DNA from 2 places in the Streptomyces tyrfis genome. Region 1 is predicted to be linked to the other one. Evidence: predicted binding sites of a transcription regulator. Region 1 holds the regulator's gene; the other holds the start of a gene.
The links. The regulator HspR, encoded in region 1, represses chaperone genes until heat shock. The targets are predictions, from matches to a motif close to TTGAGNNNNNNNNNCTCAA.
Positions count from the first base shown of each region.

Region 2: a site for HspR is predicted at 1,224-1,242, ahead of lon (endopeptidase La). Genes of this name have one in related genera too.

Region 1 covers NZ_JBAGJZ010000021.1:134,704-142,335, reverse strand. Annotated here, with positions in the region: gene grpE (nucleotide exchange factor GrpE) at 1-245, shown strand, start outside; gene dnaJ (molecular chaperone DnaJ) at 339-1,517, shown strand; gene WA762_RS18270 (heat shock protein transcriptional repressor HspR) at 1,519-1,965, shown strand; gene WA762_RS18265 (helix-turn-helix transcriptional regulator) at 2,348-3,271, opposite strand; gene WA762_RS18260 (hypothetical protein) at 3,493-3,744, shown strand; gene WA762_RS18255 ((2Fe-2S)-binding protein) at 3,741-4,061, shown strand; gene WA762_RS18250 (pyridoxamine 5'-phosphate oxidase family protein) at 4,248-4,652, opposite strand; gene clpB (ATP-dependent chaperone ClpB) at 4,955-7,540, shown strand.
Region 2 covers NZ_JBAGJZ010000013.1:119,802-127,742, forward strand. Annotated here, with positions in the region: gene lon (endopeptidase La) at 1-1,201, opposite strand, end outside; gene WA762_RS12840 (hypothetical protein) at 1,438-1,623, shown strand; gene WA762_RS12845 (spermidine synthase family protein) at 1,752-2,444, shown strand; gene WA762_RS12850 (response regulator transcription factor) at 2,689-3,426, shown strand; gene WA762_RS12855 (HAMP domain-containing sensor histidine kinase) at 3,423-4,502, shown strand; gene WA762_RS12860 (multifunctional oxoglutarate decarboxylase/oxoglutarate dehydrogenase thiamine pyrophosphate-binding subunit/dihydrolipoyllysine-residue succinyltransferase subunit) at 4,761-7,941, shown strand, end outside.

The sequences.
Region 1 (7,632 bases):
AGCAGTTCGGCAAGGAGGGCGAGCCCTTCGACCCGACGATCCACGAGGCCCTGATGCACTCGTACGCGCCGGACGTCACGGAGACGACCTGCGTGGCGATCCTGCAGCCGGGGTATCGGATCGGCGACCGCACCATCCGCCCCGCACGCGTGGCGGTGGCCGAACCGCAGCCGGGCGCGAGCCCGGCCGCGGCCAAGGAAGAGAAGGCGAGCGACGAGGAGAGCGGTGGCGACGAGGAGGTCTGACATCCCGTCTGACCACCTCGCGGCGCACCGCCCGGTCGGGCGGCCGGCCCACGGGCCGGCCGCTCGGCCGATCGTCCGGAAGGAGGGACGTCGATGAGCACGAAGGACTTCGTCGAGAAGGACTACTACAAGGTCCTCGGCGTCCCCAAGGACGCCACCGACGCCGAGATCAAGAAGGCGTACCGGAAGCTCGCCCGCGAGTACCACCCGGACGCCAACAAGGGCGACGACAAGGCGGAGGAGCGCTTCAAGGAGATCTCCGAGGCGAACGACGTCCTCGGCGACGCCAAGAAGCGCAAGGAGTACGACGACGCGCGCGCCCTCTTCGGCAACGGCGGGTTCAGGGCCGGGCCGGGAGGCGCCGGCGGCAACTTCAACTTCGACCTGGGCGACCTCTTCGGCGGCGCCCAGAGCGGCGGCGGGACCCAGGCCGGCGGCTTCGGCGGCGGTCTCGGCGACGTCTTCGGCGGACTCTTCAACCGGGGCGGCGCGGGCACGCGGACCCAGCCGCGCCGCGGCCAGGACATCGAGTCCGAGGTGACGCTGAGCTTCACCGAGGCGGTCGACGGGGCCACGGTCCCGCTGCGGATGTCCAGCCAGGCGCCCTGCAAGGCGTGCTCCGGCACCGGCGACAAGAACGGCACGCCCAGGGTCTGCCCCACCTGTCTCGGCACGGGGCAGGTGTCGCGGGGCAGCGGCGGCGGCTTCTCGCTCACCGACCCCTGCGTCGACTGCAAGGGCCGGGGCCTCATCGCCCAGGACCCCTGCGACGTCTGCAAGGGCAGCGGCCGGGCGAAGTCCTCCCGGACCATGCAGGTCCGGATTCCCGCGGGCGTCTCGGACGGCCAGCGGATCCGGCTGCGCGGCAAGGGCGGTCCCGGCGAGCGCGGCGGCCCGGCCGGCGACCTGTACGTCGTGGTCCATGTCGGCGCCCACCCGGTCTTCGGGCGCAAGGGCGACAACCTCACGGTCACCGTGCCCGTCGACTTCACGGAGGCGGCGCTCGGCGGCGAGATCAGGGTGCCCACGCTCGGCGGCCCGCCGGTCAAGCTGAAACTGCCGGCCGGCACGCCCAACGGGCGCACGATGCGGGCCCGCGGCAAGGGCGCGGTCCGCAAGGACGGCACCCGGGGAGACCTGCTGGTCACCGTCGAGGTGACGGTGCCCAAGGACCTCGGCGCCGAGGCCAGGGAGGCGCTGGAGGCCTATCGGAAGGCGACCGCGGGCACCGACCCGCGGGCGGAACTGTTCCAGGCCGCGAAGGGAGCTTGAGGTGGACGGCCGACGACGCAATCCGTACGAACTGACCGATGAGACACCGGTGTACGTGATCTCGATCGCGGCCCAGCTCTCGGGCCTCCATCCGCAGACACTGCGCCAGTACGACCGCCTGGGGCTGGTCTCGCCCGACCGCGCGGCCGGGCGCGGCAGGCGGTACTCGGCCCGCGACATCGAGCTGCTGCGCACCGTGCAGCAGCTGTCGCAGGACGAGGGCATCAACCTCGCCGGCATCAAGCGCATCATCGAACTGGAGAACCAGGTCGCCGCGCTCCAGCAGCGCGTCGCCGAGCTCTCGGCGGCGGTGGACGGCGCGGCGGCGGCGATGCAGCAGCGCGAGGCCCAGGTGCACGCCTCGTACCGACGGGACCTGGTGCCGTATCAGGACGTGCAGCAGGCCAGCGCGCTGGTGGTCTGGCGGCCCAAGCGCGCCAAGGACTGAGCGGCGGGTCCGGGCCCGGGGATCCGGTTCCTGGGCTCCGGGCCGGGACGCGGCCGGGCGGCCGTGCGCGGTCGCCCTTGACGCCGACACGGCCGGGCGCGGCCGGGCCGGTTCACGCGTGACGGAGGGCCGGGGAGGCGGACCGAGGGGTCGCCTCCCCGGCCCTCCGGCGTGCGCCGGCGCTGTGCGCCCTTTCGGCGTGCCTGTCGGGTGCCCGTGCCGGCGTCAAGGGCGACCGTGTGCGCCGGCGTGCGCCCTCCGCCGTGTGCGCTCGTGACGGTGCGTCGGCGTGGGGCGGTCGTGTGCGCTCGCGACGGTGCTCCGGGCGGTGCGGCGCTCGTCGCCCCGCGGCGCGACGGCCGCCGGGCGCCAAGCTCCGGGCTCAGTCCGCGCCCTCCGCGCCCTCCGCGCCCTCCTCGTCCTCTTCGAGGATTCCCGACCGGGCGATCAGATAGCCGAGCTGGGCCCGGCTGTTGCTGCCGAGGGCGGCGCTGAGCTTGGCGATGTGGGCGCGGCAGGTGCGCACGTTCATGCCGAGGCGGCGGGCGATGGCCTCGTCGACGTGCCCCTCGACGAGGAGCTTCGCGATGGAGTGCCGCACCCCGGAGATGCCTTCGAGCGTGGAGTCGTACGGGATCTGCTCCTGGAGCGGGACCGCCCGCCGCCAGAACTGCTCGAAGACGCTGGTGAGGTACTCCACGATGCCCGGGTGGCGCAGCTCCAGCGCCACCTTCCGGTCGTCCGTGGCGGGGATGAAGGCGACCGTGTCGTCGAAGATCATGAGCCGCTCGATGAGCTCTTCGAGGGTGCGGATCTCCACCTTCCCCTCCGCCATCCGCTCGGCGTAGGTGAGGGTTCCGTGGCTGTGCCGGGCCGTGTGCTGGTAGAGGGTGCGCATGCCCACCCCGCGCTGGGTGAGGATGTTCCCGCGCTTGACCGCGATGTTGAGCGCGTCCTCGCTGCGCCCGCCGCCGGGCTGGATGGTGAGGACCTCGGATTTGCACTCGCTCAGGGCGAGTTCGATGGAGGCGTTGATCCGGTCGATGCCCTCCAGCACCGTGATCGCGTGCGTGGTCGGCGGCGCCTGGGCGCTGATGGCCATGAACGGCTCGAAGGCCTCCGTCAGCTCGACGGAGAGGCGCCGGCGGTCCTGGATCTCGCGTTCGATGGGGTGCAGACGCTGCGTCAGCGCGGCGAACGGGGGAACCGGCCGGAGCCAGTCGGCGTCGTCCGGGTCCGGATGCAACAGCGCGAACTCCAGCAGGCACGGAGCGAGCCCCACCTCGGACCGGGCTATCTTGCCCACGCTCAACGCGCTGGCGTACAGCCGCGCTCCTTCGTCGCACAGGGCGCTGACAGGGTGGGGATGTGTCGCATTCGCTCCACTCGTAACCATTTATCCACCCCCCAGGAACATGAATCTACAGGAACATGATGCATCGCTTCTGTGGCGTTGACGTGCCTCAATGAGCAATCGTCTTGTCATGCGGGGGAGAGGAAACCTTGGAAGTGAGGACGAAGCCCACTATGAGTAACAAGATGCTTCGCTCGGTGCTTGCTGTGACCTTCTCCGCCGGGCTGACATTCGGGGTCATCAGCACCCTGGACCTTGCTTGGGACAGCGCTCCCGTGGGGGCGCCGGCTCGGGTCCAGGCCGCGCCGCCTCCGGACCTCGCCTGGGACCTCATGCCGACGAAGCTGACGGGTGCGCAGGCCGAGGGTGCGGCGGCATCGGATCTGGCCTGGGACCTCGTCCCGACGAAGACCCCGGGCGCATGACCATCCCACCGGACGACCGCAGCTTCCGGCGCGAGATGGCCACGGCCTACCGATCAGGCTGGCATTTCATCGATCTCGTCACGGCCCTCCCCCGCCGCGGCGACTCGCTGATGGTCACTCTGTTCGGCGACCCCATCATCGTCGCGCGTGAAGAGGACGACGAAGTGCGTGCCTACCGTTGCCTGCGCAAGCCGCGCGGGGCGCCGCAGCCCGTCCGCTGCGCGATCCGGTACGACATGATCTTCGTCAACCTCGCCCGGCGGGACCACCAGCTGATCGAACCAGAGACCATTTCCGCCACCCCCCGCAGTGCCTGAGCGATCCCCCGTCGTTACACGTCGCTCAGTCACTCCCCCACACAACGGCGCCATCGTGACCTGAACACGATGGCGCCGTTGTGCTGTCCGCGCCCGCCGGGGCGTGGATGTCGGGTGCGGCCGTCGGCCTGCCGCGCCGCACGGGCTTTCCCGGGGCTCGCCGCGCCCTCGCGTCCCGCCGGCCCGTCACGCCCTGCCGAGCGCCCGGTCCAGCGCTATCTCTATGACGACGCGGTTCGGGTTGGGCGACGGCGTGCGCCCGTAGCGTTCCGTGTAGCGGCGCACGGCGTCGGCGACCGCGTCCGGTTCCGTGCGCACCGTCGCGCACCCCTCCAGCGTCGCCCAGCGGCGCCCGTCGACCTGGCAGACCGCCACCCGGGCGCCGTCCGGGCCCGCGGCCAGTACGTTGGCCGCCTTCCGGCTGTCCTTGTCGGCGATGACCCGGGCGAGCCGGGCCCCCGGGTCGTACGTCACGCCCACCGGCACCACGTGCGGCGTCCCGTCGGGGCGCGGGGTGGTCAGCGTGCACACATGGCGCTCACGCCAGAAGGCCAGGTACTCGGAGCCGGGGTTCACCACGTCGACAGCCATGCGAGCAGCGTAGGAACTCCCTGCCCGGCCCTGCGGTGGCGGGGGTCCGGTCCGGCCGGTTGACTCGGAGGAAGGGCGCTGCGCGGGGCGCTGCGCGGGGGCGCCGCACAGGGTGTCGCACGGGGTGTCGCGAAGGGCTGCCGTCCCCCTGCCGTCCCCCGCCGTTCCCGTTTCCGCCATGGACCGTCCCGGACCCGGCGGGCGGCGAGCGAAAAGTGGGTTGAGTGGAATAGACTCAACTTAGCGCACGTTGACTCAGTCAGTGTTGTGGAGAGTCGTCACCGCAGGGAGGAAAGACGCACGTGGACGCCGAGCTGACGAACAAGAGCCGGGACGCCCTCAACGCGGCCACCAGCAGGGCCGTGAAGGACGGTCACCCCGACCTGACCCCCGGGCATCTGCTGCTCGCGCTGCTCGCGGGCGAGGACAACGAGAACATCACCGATCTGCTCGCCGCCGTCGAGGCCGACCAGATCGTCGTGCGCACCGAGACGGAGCGGCTCCTGGGCGCGCAGCCCAGCGTCACCGGCTCGACCGTCGCCCCGCCGCAGCCCAACCGCGAGCTGCTCGCGGTCATCGCGGACGCCGCCCAGCGGGCGAAGGACCTCGGTGACGACTACATCTCCACCGAGCACCTGCTGATCGGCATCGCCGCGAAGGGCGGACGGGCCGGTGAGATCCTCTCCGAGCAGGGCGCCGGCGCGAAGAGGCTGCTGGACGCGTTCGAGAAGAGCAGGGGAGGGCGCCGGGTGACCACACCCGACCCGGAGGGTCAGTACAAGGCTCTGGAGAAGTTCGGCACGGACTTCACGGCCGCCGCGCGCGAGGGCAAGCTCGACCCGGTCATCGGCCGGGACCAGGAGATCCGGCGCGTCGTCCAGGTGCTGTCCCGCCGCACCAAGAACAACCCGGTGCTCATCGGCGAGCCCGGCGTCGGCAAGACGGCCGTCGTCGAGGGGCTGGCCCAGCGCATCGTCAAGGGCGACGTCCCCGAGTCCCTGCGCAACAAGCGACTGGTCTCGCTCGACCTCGGCGCGATGGTCGCGGGCGCGAAGTACCGCGGCGAGTTCGAGGAGCGGCTGAAGACCGTCCTCTCCGAGATCAAGGAGAGCGACGGCCAGATCATCACCTTCATCGACGAGCTGCACACCGTCGTCGGCGCGGGCGCGGGCGGCGACTCCGCCATGGACGCCGGCAACATGCTGAAGCCGATGCTGGCCCGCGGCGAGCTGCGCATGGTCGGCGCCACCACGCTCGACGAGTACCGCGAGCGGATCGAGAAGGATCCCGCCCTGGAGCGGCGCTTCCAGCAGGTGCTGGTGGCGGAGCCCAGCGTCGAGGACACCGTCGCGATCCTGCGCGGTCTCAAGGGCCGGTACGAGGCCCACCACAAGGTGTCCATCGCGGACTCCGCGCTGGTGGCCGCCGCGACCCTGTCCGACCGCTACATCACCTCCCGCTTCCTCCCCGACAAGGCCATCGACCTGGTCGACGAGGCGGCGTCCCGGCTGCGCATGGAGATCGACTCCTCGCCCGTCGAGATCGACGAGCTCCAGCGCGCGGTCGACCGCCTGCACATGGAGGAGCTGGCGCTGAGGAACGAGTCCGACGCCGCCTCCAAGGAGCGCCTGGAGAAGCTCCGCCGCGACCTCGCGGACAAGGAGGAGGAGCTGCGCGGCCTCAACGCCCGCTGGGAGAAGGAGAAGCAGGGCCTCAACCGGGTCGGTGAGCTGAAGGAGCGCCTCGACGAGCTGCACGGCCAGGCCGAACGCGCCCAGCGCGACGGCGACTTCGACACCGCCTCCAAGCTGCTGTACGGGGAGATCCCCGGCCTGGAGCGGGAGTTGGCGGAGGCGACCGAGGCCGAGCAGGAGGCCGCCAAGGACACGATGGTGAAGGAGGAGGTCGGCCCGGACGACATCGCGGACGTGGTCGGCTCCTGGACCGGCATCCCCGCCGGACGCCTGCTGGAGGGCGAGACCCAGAAGCTGCTGCGCATGGAGGACGAGCTCGGCAAGCGCCTCATCGGCCAGACCGAGGCCGTGCGGGCGGTGTCGGACGCGGTACGGCGCACCCGCGCCGGGATCGCCGACCCCGACCGGCCCACCGGCTCGTTCCTCTTCCTCGGCCCGACCGGGGTCGGCAAGACGGAGCTGGCGAAGGCTCTCGCGGACTTCCTGTTCGACGACGAGCGGGCCATGGTCCGCATCGACATGAGCGAGTACAGCGAGAAGCACAGCGTCGCGCGGCTGGTCGGCGCCCCGCCCGGATACGTCGGCTACGAGGAGGGCGGCCAGCTCACGGAGGCGGTCCGCCGCCGCCCGTACAGCGTCGTGCTGCTGGACGAGGTGGAGAAGGCCCACCCCGAGGTCTTCGACATCCTGCTCCAGGTCCTCGACGACGGCCGGCTCACCGACGGACAGGGCCGGACGGTGGACTTCCGCAATACCATCCTGATCCTGACCTCCAACCTCGGCAGCCAGTTCCTGATGGACCCGCTGACCGAGCCCGAGGTGAAGAAGGAGCAGGTCCTGGAGGTCGTCCGGGCCTCGTTCAAGCCGGAGTTCCTGAACCGGCTGGACGACCTGGTGGTGTTCTCCGCGCTCACCGGCGACGAGCTCTCGCACATCGCGAAGCTCCAGATCGACCGGCTCGCCAAGCGCCTGGCCGACCGCCGGCTCACCCTCGACGTCACGCCCCAGGCCCTGGCCTGGCTGGCCGAGGAGGGCAACGACCCGGCGTACGGCGCCCGGCCGCTGCGCCGGCTCATCCAGACGGCGATCGGGGACCGGCTCGCCAAGGAGATCCTGGCGGGCGAGGTCAAGGACGGGGACACCGTCCGGGTGGACCGGGCCGGCGACGGGCTGCTGGTCGGCGCCGCGTCGTAGGCGCGTGGCCTCGGGGCCGGGGGGCCGTGGGACCGGCCCGGGCGCCGGGGCCGGGGCGTCCCGGCCGCCCGCGGCCCCTCGGGGCCTCGGGG
Region 2 (7,941 bases), on a different contig from region 1:
CCGCCTCGTCGCGCACGCCGCCGAGCGCGACCCGGACGAAGCGGCGGCCCATGGCGTGCGCCACGCTCTCGCCGAGCGAGGTCTTGCCCACGCCCGGCGGCCCGACCAGCGCCAGCACGGCGCCGCCGCGGCGGCCGCCGACGACGCCGAGGCCGCGGTCGGCCCGCCGCTTGCGGACGGCCAGGTACTCGGTGATCCGCTCCTTCACGTCCTGCAGGCCCGCGTGCTCGGCGTCCAGGACCTCCTGGGCGCCGCGGATGTCATAGGCGTCCTTGGTGCGTTCGTTCCACGGCAGTTCGAGGACGGTGTCGAGCCAGGTCCGGATCCAGGAGCCCTCGGGGCTCTGGTCGGAGGCGCGCTCCAGCTTGTCGACCTCCTTGAGCGCCGCCTCGCGGACGTGCTCGGGGAGGCCGGCGGCCTCGACGCGCGCCCGGTAGTCGCCGGACTCGTCCTCCGGGTCGCCGTTGAGCCCGGCGAGCTCCTTGCGCACGGCGTCCAGCTGGCGGCGCAGCAGGAACTCCCGCTGCTGCTTGTCGACGCCCTCCTGGACGTCCTTGGCGATGGACTCGGCGACGTCCTGCTCGGCCAGGTGCTCGCCCAGCCACTGGACGGCGAGCCTCAGCCGGGCGACCGGGTCCGCCGTCTCCAGCAGCCGCACCTTCTGGGCGGTGGTGAGGAAGGGCGAGTAGCCGGAGTTGTCGGCGAGCGCGGAGACGTCCTCGATCTGCTGGATCCGGTCCACGACCTGCCAGGCGCCGCGCTTCTTCAGCCAGCTGGCGGCGAGGGCCTTGTACTCCTTGACCAGCTCGGCGGCGGCCCCGGGGAGGGGGTCGGGCGCGTCCACGTCGACCCGGACGCCCTCCACCCAGAGGGCGGCGCCGGGCCCGCTGGTCCCGGCCCCGATCCGCACCCGGCCCCGGCCGCGGACGAGCGCCCCGGGGTCACCGCCCGACAGCCGTCCGACCTGCTCGACCGTGCCGATGACGCCGGTGCCGGTGTACGTCCCGTCGACGCGCGGCACGAGCAGCACCTCGGGCTTGCCGCCGCCCTCGCGGGCCGCGGCCTGCGCGGCCTCCACGGCGGCGCGCACCTCGGCGTCGGACAGGTCCAGCGGGACCACCATCCCGGGCAGCACGACCTCGTCGTCGAGCGGCAGCACGGGAAGGGCGAGCGGGGTGACCGTGTGGGACTCGGTAGTCATGATCTCCCTTTCGGCAGTCAACTTGAGCTGCTAAGGCTCAATGCTTCTGAGCCCGCCATTGTTCCCCGGGCCGTGTTCGCTCTGAGCGATCAGTCGGACGTGCTCCGTGGCGCCGCACCGGGCGGCGCGGGGCGGACCGCCGCGCTGTCGGCCCCTCCCGCCGACAGGCCCGGCGGCGGCCTGGGACGATCACTCGGACCGTATGCTCTCCGGCACGCGCGGACATGGGGGAAGCGATGGCTGTTCTGGTACTGCTCGGGATCCTGGTGCTCGCCGTCGGCGGGTGCGCGTGCGTCGTGTGGGCGGATCGCGGCGGGCCCCGGTGGGCCCGCGGCGTGGCGCGCGTGACCCTGGCCGCGGGCGAGCTGGCGCGCCGTTCCCGGCGCCGACCCCTGAGCCCGAACCGGGGCGACGACGACTGACCGGGCCGGGAAGCGCCGCCCCCCGCGGGTCCCGCGCCCGGCCGGCCGGACGGTGCGGCTGGCCGGACGGTGCGGCGACGGGCCAGGATGGCGGGGAACGCATCCGTCGTCCTCCGGAGATCCGCATCATGCCCGACACCCTCGGACCCGACGTCCACTCCCCCGTCACGCTCGACCGCCGCGAAGGCCCGTACGGCGAGGTGGTGCTGCGGAGCCGGGGGGACGACTTCGAGATCATCGCCAACGGGTGCTTCCTCATGGACACCTCGGACGGGCGCTCGGAACGGCTGCTGATCGACGCGGCGCTGGCCGCGCTGCCCGCCGACCGCCGCGATCCGGCGGTGCTCATCGGCGGACTCGGCGTCGGGTTCTCGCTCGTACGGGCCGCCGCCGAGCCGCGGTGGGGGCGGATCGCCGTCGTCGAGCGGGAGCGGGCGATCGTGGACTGGCACCTGACGGGCCCGCTGGGGCGGATCTCCGGGGCGGCGCTGGCCGACCCGCGCACGTCGGTGCTCACCACCGACCTCGTCGCGCATCTGCGGACGACTACGGACCGTTATGACGCCCTGTGTCTGGACATCGACAACGGACCGGACTGGACGGTGACCGACGACAACGCCGGCCTCTACTCCCCCGCCGGGCTGGCCGACTGCCGGGAGCGGCTGACGCCCGGCGGGGTGCTCGCGGTCTGGTCCGCCCAGCCCTCCCCCGCCTTCGAACAGGCCCTGCGGAATGCCGGATTCGGCGGGGTACGGACGGAAGAGGTACGCGTTGCCCGGGGTGTGCCCGACGTGGTGCATCTCGCGATCCGGACGGTCTGAGGAACCCGTCGGAGCCCCGGCCTCCGGACAGCCGGGGGCCAAGCACCACAAGGCCGACACTCCACCGCTCCGCCGAGCCTCCCGCCGTTACACCCTGCGTAGCCGAGAGCAGTCCGCTGCCCTTACGCTGCTGACCGGTGACGGGGTCACCCACGTGACCGGTGACGGGGTCACCCACGAAATCCACAAGCGAAGACCGCGCGTCCGGGGAATGGTCCCCGCGAGGACGGGCAGGGGCGGGGCGATGGAACAGACACACACCACCCACAACGGCGTCGCGGCGACCCCGGGAGCGCAGCGCCGGGTGCTGGTGGTCGAGGACGACGCCACGATCGTCGAAGCCATTTCCGCCAGGCTGCGGGCCGAGGGCTTCCTGGTGCAGACGGCGCTCGACGGGCCCGCGGCCGTGGACGCGGCCGAGGCGTGGCAGCCGGATCTGATGGTGCTCGACATCATGCTTCCCGGCTTCGACGGCCTGGAGGTCTGCCGCCGGGTGCAGGCCCGGCGGCCGGTGCCGGTGCTGATGCTGACGGCCCGGGACGACGAGACCGACATGCTGGTCGGGCTCGGGGTCGGCGCCGACGACTACATGACCAAGCCTTTCTCGATGCGGGAGCTCGCGGCCCGGGTGCACGTCCTGCTGCGCCGGGTCGAGCGGGCGGCGCTGGCCGCGGTCACGCCGCGCAGCGGCATCCTGCGCCTGGGCGAGCTGGAGATCGACCACGCGCAGCGCCGGGTGCGGGTGCGCGCCGAGGACGTCCACCTCACGCCGACCGAGTTCGACCTGCTGGTCTGCCTGGCCAACACGCCGCGCGCGGTGCTCTCCCGGGAGCAGCTGCTCGCGGAGGTCTGGGACTGGGCGGACGCCTCCGGCACCCGTACGGTCGACAGCCACATCAAGGCGCTGCGCCGGAAGATCGGCGCGGAGCGGATCCGTACCGTGCACGGCGTCGGCTACGCGCTGGAGACCCCGGCGCCATGACGCGGCCCGGCTCCGGACTCCGCCCCTTCTCGGTCAAGGCCAAGCTGGGCACGCTCGTGGTGGTCTCGGTGTTCATCACCACCGGGCTGCTGATGGTGGCCCTGCGGACCAGGACCGAGCTGCGGTTCATCACGGTGTTCTCGGTGATCGCGACGCTGCTGATCACGCAGTTCGTGGCGCACGGCCTGACCGCGCCGCTGGACGAGATGACCACCGTGGCCCGGTCGATCTCGCACGGCGACTACACCAGACGGGTGAGCGGCGCCGGGCGGCGCGACGAGCTCGGCGACCTGGCCCAGACGATCAACCGCATGGCGGACGACCTGGAGGCCGTGGACCGGCACCGCAAGGAGCTGGTGGCCAACGTCTCGCACGAGCTGCGCACGCCGATCGCGGCGCTGCGCGCGGTGCTGGAGAACGTCGTGGACGGGGTCTCCTCGGCCGATCCGGAGACGATGCGCACGGCGCTGAAGCAGACCGAGCGCCTCGGCCGGCTGGTGGAGACCCTGCTGGACCTGTCCCGGCTGGACAACGGCGTGGTCACGCTGAAGGCGAGCCGCTTCGAGGTGTGGCCGTATCTGTCGGGGGTGCTCAAGGAGGCGAACAACTTCGCCGCCGCGCACCGCGCGCTGTCCTCCGGCTCCGGGCACCACGGCCGCAAGGACGTGGCCCTGGCGCTGGACGTGTCGCCGCCCGAGCTGACCGCGTACGCGGACACCGAACGGCTGCACCAGGTGGTGGCCAATTTGATCGACAACGCTGTCAAGCACAGCCCGCCGCACGGCCGGGTCCAGGTGCTGGCGCGGCGCGGCGACGGGCCGGAGTCCCTGCACCTGGAGGTCCTGGACGAGGGGCCGGGCATCCCGGAGCCGGAGCGGCACCGGGTCTTCGAGCGCTTCAACCGCGGCGAGGTCTCCTCCCCGCACGGTCCGGGCAGCGACGGCGGCACGGGGCTGGGCCTGGCGATCGCCCGCTGGGCCGTGGACCTGCACGGCGGACGCATCGGAGTGGCCGAATCCGCTCGCGGATGCCGCATTCGCGTCACCCTTCCAGGGATTCCACAACCGCGAGGTTGACATAGGGTTCGAACCGGAAGGGCGCGTTCTGCGTGTCCTCCTGCGAGGGTATGGTCCAGGGGACCGTAGCCGCGGTCCCTCGTGTTCAACGGGCAAGCGGAACCATGCTTGTTTCCCGCCAATCCATGCGCCGAAACCCGCCGTCCAATGTGACTTGCGCGACGAAGAGCGGCCCGGCCTGCGTGGAACGGCCCGGGAGGCGTAGCCTTGATTTCCGCTGTCCATCACCTTGTGAAGCGGAAGAGGGCGGTTGCCGCCGTGTCGTCTCAGTCCCCCAGTAACTCGAGCATCTCGACCGATCAAGCCGGCCCGGGTTCCGACCCGGCCGCCGCTTTCGGCCCCAACGAGTGGCTCGTCGACGAGATCTACCAGCAGTACCTCCAGGACCCGAATTCGGTCGATCGCGCCTGGTGGGACTTCTTCGCCGACTACAAGCCGGGCGCCTCCGGCACGGCGGACAAGCCCGTTCCCGGCGCCCCGGCCCCGGCCGCCGCCGCGCCGCAGGCCGCCCCCGCACAGGCCCCGGCTCCGGCCGCGAAGGCCCCGGCGGCCCCCGCCCCCGCGCCCGCGACCCCCGCACCGGCCGCTCCGGCCGCTCCGGCGAAGGCCGCCCCGGCCCCCGCCGCGAAGGCCGAGCCCGCCGCCCCGGCCAAGGCCGCCGCCGCACCGGCCGCCGAGGCGCCCGAGGGCCCGGAGTACGTGACGCTGCGCGGCCCGTCGGCCGCCGTCGCGAAGAACATGAACGCCTCGCTGGAGCTGCCGACGGCCACCTCCGTCCGCGCCGTTCCGGTGAAGCTGCTGTTCGACAACCGCATCGTCATCAACAACCACCTCAAGCGCGCCCGGGGCGGGAAGATCTCCTTCACCCACCTCATCGGGTACGCGATGGTGCAGGCCCTCAAGGCCATGCCGGCGATGAACCACTCCTTCACGGTGAAGGACGGCAAGCCGACCCTGGTCAAGCCGGAGCACGTCAACCTCGGCCTGGCCATCGACCTGGTCAAGCCGAACGGCGACCGCCAGCTCGTCGTCGCGGCCATCAAGAAGGCCGAGACGCTCAACTTCTTCGAGTTCTGGCAGGCGTACGAGGACATCGTCCGCCGCGCCCGCAGCGGCAAGCTCGGCATGGACGACTTCACCGGCGTCACCGCCTCGCTGACCAACCCGGGCGGCATCGGCACCGTCCACTCCGTGCCCCGCCTGATGCCCGGACAGGGCCTCATCATGGGCGTCGGCGCCATGGAGTACCCGGCCGAGTTCCAGGGCACTTCCCAGGACACCCTGAACAAGCTGGGCATCTCCAAGGTCATGACCCTGACCTCGACGTACGACCACCGGGTCATCCAGGGCGCCGCCTCCGGCGAGTTCCTGCGGATCGTCTCCCAGCTGCTGCTCGGCGAGAACGACTTCTACGACGAGATCTTCAAGGCGCTGCGCATCCCCTACGAGCCGGTCCGCTGGCTCAAGGACATCGACGCCTCGCACGACAACGACGTGACCAAGGCGGCGCGGGTCTTCGAGCTGATCCACTCCTACCGGGTCCGCGGCCACGTCATGGCCGACACCGACCCGCTGGAGTACCGCCAGCGCAAGCACCCCGACCTGGACATCACCGAGCACGGCCTCACCCTGTGGGACCTGGAGCGGGACTTCGCGGTCGGCGGCTTCGCCGGCAAGTCGCTGATGAAGCTCCGCGACATCCTCGGCGTGCTGCGCGAGTCGTACTGCCGCACCACCGGCATCGAGTTCATGCACATCCAGGACCCGAAGCAGCGCAAGTGGATCCAGGACCGGGTGGAGCGCACCAGCACCCCGCAGCCGGAGCGCGAGGAGCAGCTGCGCATCCTGCGCCGGCTGAACGCCGCCGAGGCGTTCGAGACGTTCCTGCAGACCAAGTACGTCGGCCAGAAGCGGTTCTCGCTGGAAGGCGGCGAGTCCGTCATCCCGCTGCTGGACGCGGTCATCGACTCCGCCGCCGAGGCCCGCCTCGACGAGGTCGTCATCGGCATGGCCCACCGCGGCCGGCTCAACGTGCTGGCGAACATCGTCGGCAAGTCGTACGCGCAGATCTTCCGCGAGTTCGAGGGCAACCTCGACCCCCGGTCGATGCACGGCTCCGGCGACGTCAAGTACCACCTGGGCGCCGAGGGCACCTTCACCGGTCTGGACGGCGAGCAGATCAAGGTCTCGCTGGCCGCCAACCCCTCGCACCTGGAGGCGGTGGACCCGGTCCTGGAGGGCATCGTCCGGGCCAAGCAGGACGTCATCAACAAGGGCGGCACGGACTTCACGGTCCTGCCCATCGCGCTCCACGGCGACGCGGCCTTCGCCGGCCAGGGCGTCGTCGCCGAGACGCTCAACATGTCGCAGCTGCGCGGCTACCGCACCGGCGGCACCGTGCACGTGGTGATCAACAACCAGGTCGGCTTCACCGCCGCCCCGGAGTCCTCCCGCTCCTCGATGTACGCCACGGACGTGGCGCGCATGATCGAGGCGCCGATCATCCACGTCAACGGCGACGACCCCGAGGCCGTGGTCCGGGTCGCCCGGCTGGCTTTCGAGTTCCGGCAGGCGTTCAACAAGGACGTCGTGATCGACCTCATCTGCTACCGCCGCCGCGGTCACAACGAGGGCGACAACCCGGAGTTCACCAACCCGCAGATGTACACCCTGATCGACAAGAAGCGCTCGGTGCGCAAGCTCTACACCGAGTCCCTCATCGGTCGCGGCGACATCACCCTGGAAGAGGCCGAGCAGGCGCTCCAGGACTTCCAGGGCCAGCTGGAGAAGGTCTTCGCGGAGGTCCGCGAGGCCACCTCGCTGCCGGCCCCGGCGCACACCCCCGAGGTCCAGCCCGAGTTCCCGGTCGCCGTGAACACCGCGGTCTCCTCGGAGGTCGTGAAGGTCGTCGCGGAGTCCCAGGTCGACATCCCCGACCGGATCACCGTCCACCCGCGTCTGCTCCCGCAGATGCAGCGTCGCGCGGCCTCGGTGGAGAACGGCACGATCGACTGGGGCATGGGCGAGACCCTGGCCATCGGTTCGCTGCTGATGGAGGGCACCCCGGTCCGGCTCGCCGGCCAGGACTCCCGCCGCGGCACCTTCGGCCAGCGCCACGCGGTCCTCGTCGACCAGGTGACCGGCGAGGACTACACCCCGCTGCTCTACCTCTCCGACGACCAGGCCCGTTACAACGTCTACGACTCGCTGCTCAGCGAGTACGCGGCGATGGGCTTCGAGTACGGCTACTCGCTGACCCGTCCGGAGTCGCTGGTCATCTGGGAGGCCCAGTTCGGCGACTTCGCCAACGGCGCCCAGACCGTCATCGACGAGTTCATCTCCTCGGCCGAGCAGAAGTGGGGCCAGACCTCCGGCGTCACGCTGCTGCTGCCGCACGGCTACGAGGGCCAGGGCCCGGACCACTCGTCCGCCCGCCCGG